DNA from 2 places in the Tumebacillus amylolyticus genome. Region 2 is predicted to be linked to the other one. Evidence: riboswitches for the same ligand, from Rfam matches in the RefSeq annotation. Region 2 holds a riboswitch; the other holds the start of a gene.
The links. A riboswitch is a leader RNA that binds a small molecule or an ion and turns the genes downstream of it on or off. The one in region 2 is predicted to bind S-adenosylmethionine.

Region 1: linked by a shared signal. The riboswitch ahead of JJB07_RS07835 (2,3-diketo-5-methylthiopentyl-1-phosphate enolase) and the one ahead of JJB07_RS04415 (bifunctional homocysteine S-methyltransferase/methylenetetrahydrofolate reductase) in region 2 are both predicted to bind S-adenosylmethionine.

Annotation. Positions count from the first base shown of each region.
Region 1 covers NZ_JAEQNB010000002.1:186,274-190,551, forward strand. Annotated here, with positions in the region: gene JJB07_RS07830 (2-hydroxy-3-keto-5-methylthiopentenyl-1-phosphate phosphatase) at 1-398, opposite strand, end outside; gene JJB07_RS07835 (2,3-diketo-5-methylthiopentyl-1-phosphate enolase) at 425-1,669, opposite strand; SAM riboswitch class I at 1,769-1,890, opposite strand; gene JJB07_RS07840 (pyridoxal phosphate-dependent aminotransferase) at 1,980-3,146, opposite strand; gene JJB07_RS07845 (C39 family peptidase) at 3,272-3,898, opposite strand; gene JJB07_RS07850 (PCYCGC motif-containing (lipo)protein) at 4,039-4,278, opposite strand, start outside.
Region 2 covers NZ_JAEQNB010000001.1:945,846-950,123, reverse strand. Annotated here, with positions in the region: gene JJB07_RS04415 (bifunctional homocysteine S-methyltransferase/methylenetetrahydrofolate reductase) at 1-1,687, opposite strand, end outside; SAM riboswitch class I at 1,790-1,908, opposite strand; gene JJB07_RS04410 (aldehyde dehydrogenase family protein) at 2,031-3,533, opposite strand; gene JJB07_RS04405 (nitroreductase family protein) at 3,649-4,278, opposite strand, start outside.

The DNA.
Region 1 (4,278 bases), on a different contig from region 2:
GTCACTTCAATCGTTTCGCCTGAGAAGTCACTGCCGTTGCAGTAGATCGGGTTCTCGATGGCAAACGGCTCCAACAACGGTTTGACAAAAAAGTCGATGCCGCCGCTCGTCACCCAGAAGTCGATCCCTTGCGCCTTGCAAAACTCCAAAAACTCCGGGAACCCCGCGCGAATCACCGCCACTTCCTGTGCATAGGCAGCGACGTCATCGCGGAGGGTGGAGGAAATTCCGTGGAACAGACGGCCCACGCCGGTCTGAATCGGAATCTCTTGGTGTAAAATCTGATCCTTGGTCGTCTCCCAACCCGGCGCACCGAACCGCTCCATGATCGTAATGATCATGTCGCGCTCGGTGATCGTGCCGTCAAAGTCACAGAAGATGGCGATGCGTTTGCTCATGAGTCCTCCTTCTTTCTACTTACCGATTATTTTTCCGTTCCTGTTTCGGACGGGTTGCCCCACAGATCGAGGGCCGTCCGAATCTCTTGAGAAGTTTCCGCCGCTTCGGAGAGTGTCTTGCCGTTCACAACGGCTGCAATTGCTGCGTTAAACGCACGACCGCCTGCCGCCGAACCGCCCGGATGACCGTGAACCCCGCCGCCTGCATTGATGATTTGGTCGTTGCCCAAATCACGATACAGATACGGAACCAGCCCCGGATGGATGCCCGCACTCGGAACCGGAATCGCACGCTTGAGAACGTGGTTCGGTTCGGTGAGAGCTTGTGCAATTTTCAACGTCTCGCCTCGCTCCAGCGCCACGGAGCCATAAGCGGACGGGTACAGACCGATGTCCGCCCCTGCGATGCGCATCAGTTGACCGAGCACGACATGTGCCGAGATACCGTACTGATGCGACGGATACAACGCGCCCGCGAGTGCCGGGTGCGCCATGATCGGAACGTTGACACGCGGGTCCTCTGCCAGTCGTTGCAACACGTCGTAGCCGTACGTCAGGACATTGAGCAACAACGCCGAAGCTCCTGCGTCCACGGCACGGCGTGCTTTTTCAAAAATCTCTGTGACCGGACCCGTCAAGTTCGCCGCATAGAGGGTGAATTTGCCCGTCTCTGCCTGCGCGCGTTCGGCAGCCGCGCGACACGCCGCGATCCGTTTTTCAAACGGTGCGTAGGTCTCGTCGAAGAAGATCTCGTCATCCTTGACCAAGTCCACACCGCCAAGTGCTTGTTGGTAAAAATGCTCCGCCAACGTCTCCGTGTCGTAGCCGATGACCGACTTGAAAATGCTCATGAGCAGCGGTCGGTCGTAGGCGTTCAGTTGTTCGCGCAGACCGTCGATGCCAAACTTCGGACCGGGGAACCGGCTTGCGAACGTCGGCGGGAGCTCGATGTCCACGAGGCGAATCATGCCGTCCATCGAGAGTTTGCCAAACACGGAGGTCAGCAGAGCCGGGATGTCCGGCGTGAAGTTGATGGTCGGGTACGCGATCGTAAGCATTGCTTGCTCCAAACCGTGCGGGTCGGTGCCGATCTGCTTCACATCGGCGACGTGTCCGAGGTGTTTTTGCATCGCGTCTTTGCGTGCGGCCGGCAAATCGGTCCAAGAGCCGACGGTGAGCCCGACTGCGATCCCGTTGGCTTTTTTCAGCCAGTCGGTGCCGGGTTTGCCGTGCGCCAGATAGGTTACGTGAACAAATTCTGCAGTTGTCATCCAAAAGGTCTCCTCTCGAATCCAAACCAAGAATCCATAAAAAAGCCCCTTTCTCATGAAACAAGAAAGAGGCGTTGCTTATATCATAAGCGTTCGTGCCTCTTATCTTTCAGGAACCATGAAACTTGGTGTATTCCTGTAGGAGGTAGCACCGTGTATGAAAAAACATACCGGTTGCCGGGCGTCATCGGGCCAGTCCCTCAGCCTGCTCTGGATAAGAAGTTCGTGCGTATTGTGTATGCAATTGTCTTGCAACTAGATGATATATTACAGGGTGTACCCCCTGCTGTCAATTCTTTTTTTGTATATGTTACAGGGACATTTTTACCATGCGGTCGACCGCTTCTTGCAAGCGTTGCTCGGAAGTCAAGAGACCCACTCGCACGTAGCCTTCGCCGCTGTCGCCAAATCCGTTCCCCGGTGCAACCATGACATGCGCTTTCTGAAGCAACAGGTCGGAGAATTCCAAGGACGTGAAGCCCTTGGGCACCGGTACCCAGGTGAAGAACGAACCCTTGGGCATCAGCACGTCCCACCCGGCCTCGCGCAAGCCGCCGACGAATACGTCACGACGACGCTGGTAGGTGGCCGCCAACTCGTGTACGCAGTCTTGCGGAGCGGTCAGCGCCGCGACCGCCGCACGCTGGATGAAAGCCGGAAGCGAAACGTAGTAATGGTCTTGGATCAAGTTGATCGCCGAGATGACGTCTTTGTTCCCCAGAGCAAAGCCTACGCGCCAGCCTGCCATGTTGTAGGTTTTGGAGAGCGTGTAAAATTCCACGCCGACTTCCTTCGCCCCCTCTGCTTGGAGGAACGAGACCGGTTTCTCCCCGTCAAAGCCGATGGCACCGTAAGCGAAGTCGGATGCGACGACGATGTTGTGCTTGCGGGCGAATTCGATCGTATCTTCATAGAAGGAAAGCGGAGCCGTTGCCGAAGTCGGGTTGTTCGGGTAGTTCAGGAACATGATCTTCGCTTTGTCGAGCTTGTCCTTGGGAATCTGCGAGTAGTCCGGGAGGAAGGCATTCTCACGGAGCAGCGGCATCATCACCATCTCTGCTTGAGCCAACGCCACACCCGACCAGTAGTCCGGGTAGCCCGGGTCCGGGACGAGCACGGCGTCGCCCGGGTTGCAGAGGCAGACCGGGAGTTCGACGAGGCCGGTCTTGCCGCCGAACAGGATCGCGACTTCCGTTGCCGGATCGAGGTCGACGTTGAATTCAGACTTGTACCATTGGGCGATGGCGATCTTGAGTTCGATCATGCCGGAGAACGGCGGGTATTTGTGCGTAATCGGGTCGAGCACTTCGGTGCGAAGCGATTCGACGATGTGCGGCGGCGTCGGCAGGTCCGGATTGCCTTGGCCGAGGTTGATTACGTCATTCCCTGCTGCGATGGAAGCGTTGACTTTCGCCACCATCGTGGAAAAAAATTGCGTCGGAAGAGACTGCAAACGATCCGCTTGCTTTATGTTCATGGGTAGGAGAAACCCCTTTCTCACAAAAATCATTCTTACTAACTATACAGCGAAGCCGTAAGAAAGAAAAGCAAAAAAGACAGCACAAACCCGAAGGAATGTGCTGTCTTTTTCTCATCTTCAAATTACTTGGAGTATACAACACCGCGGTACGGGGTGTAGGACAGACCGGTGTAGTAGCTCAGGGTGCGGGTTACGCCGCCTGCCGGGTCTTTGATCGTGAAGTCGGACGCAGATGCGCCGGTGGTTGCGTAGCCGGAGATGACGACGAAGTGCGTGCCGCCGGCCGGTTTGTTCATGCCGACGATGTACGGGTGGCCTGCGTCCAGAGCGGATTTCGCTGCGCTGTAGACGGTGCTCCATGCGGTCGGGGAGGACGTGGTCACGTGGTTGACGATCCCGGCGCCTGCCTTCGTGATGGCATCGCCGTAGACGAACGGGCAAGCGGAAGCGCCCATCTTGGAGTTCATTTGACCCGGGTCAATGGAAACGCCGTAATATTTGAAGACCATGGTAGCAGAAGTCAACGTGCAACCTGCTGCAGAGATGGTTTCCGCGCAAGATTGCATCGTTTGGCTGCTCCAAGTTTGGCCGGATTGGCTGTAGAGCGGCACTGCGAGAGATACGGATGCGGTGGTAACGGTGTTGACTTCGGAACCTGCCGAGATCGTTGCGATTCCGGTGTCTGCCATTGCCACTTGCGTGGTCAGGGTCATCGCTGCGGCGACGATTGCGATCAGTTTCTTTTTCATTGTAAAACCTCCCTATGTTCTGTAAATTTATTATATTATGGATAGATATCGTATTTCAATAGTGTTTTTGATATAGTTTGATAATTTTTTGAACAAAAAAAGGACCCCTTCCGCGTGGGAAGGGGTCCTTTTTTCCTATGTTAGGCTTGTGGCATGGGGGTCGGCGTGGGTTGTGCGTAGCCTTCTTTGTATTTGTTGTCGATGTACTGGCGAATGTCGAGTACGGTCTTGCCGGACTGCTTCATCTGCGCCGACTCGAGCGTGATGTTCATACAGGTGTCGCAACGGGTGCCGTGATCGTCCCAGACGACGGTGCCGTCGGGCTTGACTTCATGGATGAAGCAGGACAAGTTGCTCATGTGTCCGGCGCTTTGACCACA
Region 2 (4,278 bases):
GCGTCGATTCGGCGATTTTGATGCCCGGCACTTCGTTGTGCAGAAATTCTGCATTGCGCGACCCTGTCATCGGCATGATGCCGATGAAGATCGGAACTTGGATGTGCTTCGTCGCTTCGCGGATCGCGAGTAACGTCTCCACGTCATAGACGGGTTGGGTCATGATGAAGTCTGCTCCCGCTTCGACTTTGCGTTCGAGGCGTGCGATGGCCGGCTCCAAATTGCGGACGTGCGGGTTGAACGCCGCTCCGACGACGAAGCGGGCTTTGTTCTTCATCCGACGACCGGAGAAGGCAATTCCTTCATTAAGTTGTTTGACCATGCGGATCAGGTCGAACGACGAGAGATCGAACACGGACGTCGCCCCCGGCAGGTCTCCGACTCGCGCCGGGTCGCCGGTGATGACGAGGACTTGATTCAAGCCCAGTGCGTGCAGACCCAAGAGATGAGATTGCTGCCCGATCAAGTTGCGGTCGCGACAGGCGACGTGGGCGATCGCTTCGATGCCCATTTCACGCTTGAGAATGGCGCCGAGCGCCATGTTGCTGACACGGGTGGTCGCCAGCGAATTGTCGGCGAGGGTGATCGCATCTGCTCCGGCTTCTTGGAGCGCTTTGCTTCCGGCGAGGTACTTTTCGATGTCGAGGTCCTTCGGGGTGTCGTACTCGACGATGATCGTATGGCGTTGACCGACCAGATCGACGATGTTCGGAGACGGAGGCAATTCGATGCGCGGCGTTTCCCGTTCGATGACTTCCGTTTTGGCGGCGAGGGTGGGGTTGATGCGGGGCACGCGTTTTTTTCCCGCGACGGCGTCTGCAATCGCGCGGATGTGTTCCGGCGCAGTGCCGCAACAACCGCCGAGGAGTCCAACGCCTTGGTCGAGCAGTCGAACCGCATAGTCGCCAAAGTACGCGGCGTTGGATTTGTATTGGACTTTGCCGTCGATCATGCCCAGTCGCCCGGCGTTCGGGTAGACGGAGATCGGCATGCCTTCGGGGACGATGGTTTTTTCCAAGGAGCCGAGAATTTCAGCAGGGCCGAGTCGACAGTTCAGACCGACGACGTCGGAGCCTGCCGCTTCCAGTTGGCGAAACGCTTGGGTCAGTTCATACCCGTCTCGGGTGCGGCCGACTTCCAGAAGCGACAGTTGCGAGATGATCGGCGTACCGCTCGAAGCGGCCAGCGGGCGGATGACATCCAACGCCAGCAGCAACTCTTCGACGTCGTAGAAGGTTTCGAGAATCAAACCGTCGACGCCTTCATGCAAGAGCGCAACCGCCTGTTCCTCGTAGATGTCTCGGTATTCCTCCCACTCAGTGCCGCGAATGCGACCGGCGAGGATGGAGCCGATGGAGCCTACGACGAACGCTTCGCGTCCCGATTCCTCCACCGCTTGACGCGCAATCTGCACAGAAGCGCGGTTGATGCGCGTGGTGCGCGTTTCCAAGCCATAGCGTGCCAGCGAATCGCGGTTGGCCGCATAGGAGTTCGTCTCGATGACGTTCGCCCCCGCATCCAGATACGCCATATGCACATCCCGCACCCAATCCGGTTCCGTCAGACACAATTCCTCCGTCGAAGCTCCGATGGCGTTGCCTTGCAAATACAAAAGCGTTGCCATCGCGCCGTCCCCCACCAACACATCAGACCGCAGTCGCGCCCGAAAAGCATGTGATGAATTCACTTTGCTTCCCCACCCCTTCTTCCAAAAAAGTATATAAAAAAGCCTCTTCTCAGGCGTCCAAGAAGAGGCTCATTGTACAATTCGACAATAGATCGAGATCCTCTCTTATCTGCCAAAACGTCCCACATGGACGTAATTGCTGGAATTAGCACCATGTATCACGATTGATACCGGTTGCCGAGGTTTCGTAGGGCCAGTCCCTCCACCTCTCTGGATAAGAGTTGCGTATGAAGTTTTACGAACTTTCAACATACTTTAGAATACATCAAACTCTTCATCGCGTCAATGTGAGAAAAAAAGGGGGAGTGACCGCACACGGCACTCCCCTTTTTTTTGACTGCGCTTAGTTGTAGTTGACCCACACGCTCTTGTGTTGCGTGTAGTTTTCCAGCGCGTATTCGCCCATCTCGCGGCCGATGCCGGAGTGTTTGTACCCGCCAAACGGAGAAGCGGCGTCGAACATGTTGTAGCAGTTGATCCAGACGGAACCTGCTTTGAGCGAGTTCGCGACGGTGAACGCCGTTTTCATGTTCTGCGTCCAGACGCCGGCGGCGAGGCCGTAGGTGGATGCATTGGCGCGTTTGATTACGTCTTCGATGTCGTCAAACGGCATCGTGGCGACAACCGGGCCGAAGATTTCCTCTTGGGCAATCGCCATGTCGTCTTGGACATCGTAGAACACGGTCGGTCGCACGAAGTAGCCGCGGGAGAGGTCGCCCTCGCCGCGCTCACCGCCGATGGCGATCTTGGCTCCCTGTTCCAGACCGCGTTCGATGTAGCCGGTGACGCGGGTCAGTTGTTCTTCGGAGACGAGCGGGCCCATTTGCGTTTTCGGGTCGATGCCGTAGCCTTGGCGCACGTTGCTCGCATGCGTCACCATGTCGGAGAGCACGTTGTCGTATTGGCTTTTGTGGATGTACAGGCGGGAACCTGCCGAGCAGACTTGGCCTTGGTTGAAGAAGATCGCCTGCATCGAGCCTTTGACCGCACGGGAGAAGTCTGCGTCCGGGAAGATGATGTTCGGCGACTTGCCGCCCAGTTCCAGAGAGACGCGCTTGAGATCGACGCTTGCGTTGCTCATGATCAACTTGCCGACTTCGGTGGAGCCGGTGAACGCGATTTTGTCCACGTCACGATGGGTGACGAGCGCGTTGCCCGCCGTTTCGCCGAAGCCCGGCACGATGTTGACGACGCCCGCCGGGAAGCCCGCTTCTTGGACGAGTTTGGCGAGGTAGAGGGCGGACAGCGGCGTTTGCTCTGCCGGTTTGAGAACCACGGTGCAGCCTGTCGCCAGTGCCGCCCCCAGTTTCCAAGCGGCCATCAACAACGGGAAGTTCCACGGGATGATCTGCCCGACGACGCCGATCGGCTCGCGGCGCACGTAGTTGTGCATGTTCGGGATGTTGACCGGAATCACGTCGCCCGAGATCTTGGTGGCCCAGCCTGCGTAATAGCGGAAGTGCTCGACGGTCATCGGAACGTCGAACCCTTTGGCTTCTGCAATCGGCTTGCCGTTGTCGAGCGATTCGATCTCTGCGAATACGTCAGAGTCACGCTCGATCAAGTCGGCCAACGTGTAGATGAGACGGGCACGTTCAGACGGCATCATGCGATGCCACGGGCCGGATTCAAACGCGTCGCGGGCACAGGCGACGGCGCGGTCGATGTCTTCCTTGTCCCCTTCGGCGACGTAGGCGAGAATTTCGTTGTTCGCCGGGTTGTAGATCGGGAACGTCTTGCCGGAGACCGCTTCCACAAATTGACCGCCGACGAACATTTTTTTCACCGTTTTGGACTTTACGAAATCAACCGTGCGCGGGTTGAGTTTATGGCTAATTGCTTCCATCGATTGAAAACCCCCTGTTCTCTATGTACAGCCTGTTACAAAGATATGGGAGGAGGGGACAAAAAAGACCCGCTCGCGTGGGCGGGCGGGTCTTTTTTTCGAGCATTTTCGATTCTTAGAAGGAGTTTTTGACGACGATTTGGTCGAGACCGAAACGGCCGGACGGATGCGCCGGTGTCGCTGCTTTGCCAAGCGAGATCAGGACGGACGGGATGTAGCGGGACGGCACGTTCAGGGCTTCGACGATTTTTTCCTTGTCAAAGCCGCCCATCGGGCAGGTGTCGTAGCCGTATGCTTTGGCTGCGAGCATCAGTTGCATCGCGATGTAGGACGAGTTGCGGATCGCTTCGTCGCGTGCGCCTTGCGGGTTGTTGTCGTACGCCGCTGCGATTTGGCCGAGCAGTACATCGTAGACTTGCTGGGAGATGAAGCCGCCGTCGAGTGCCGGCTTGAAGACAGGTTCTGCGTTTTTGTTCGCTTCGAGGTCGCCGAGCACGAGGATGACAGCCGATGCGTCTGCCACTTGCTGTTGTCCGTACGCGATCGGGAGAATTTTCTCCTTGGTGGCTTGGTCGGTGATCACGACGAGCTTCCAGTGTTGCAGGTTCCAAGAGGACGGAGAGGTTGCCGCCAGTTCGAGGATGGCGTTGAGTTCCGCTTCCGGGATGGTGTAGGAGGCATCGTATTTTTTCACGGCATGGCGTTCGCGCATCGCTTGTTCGACGGTGACTTGGTTATGTACGTT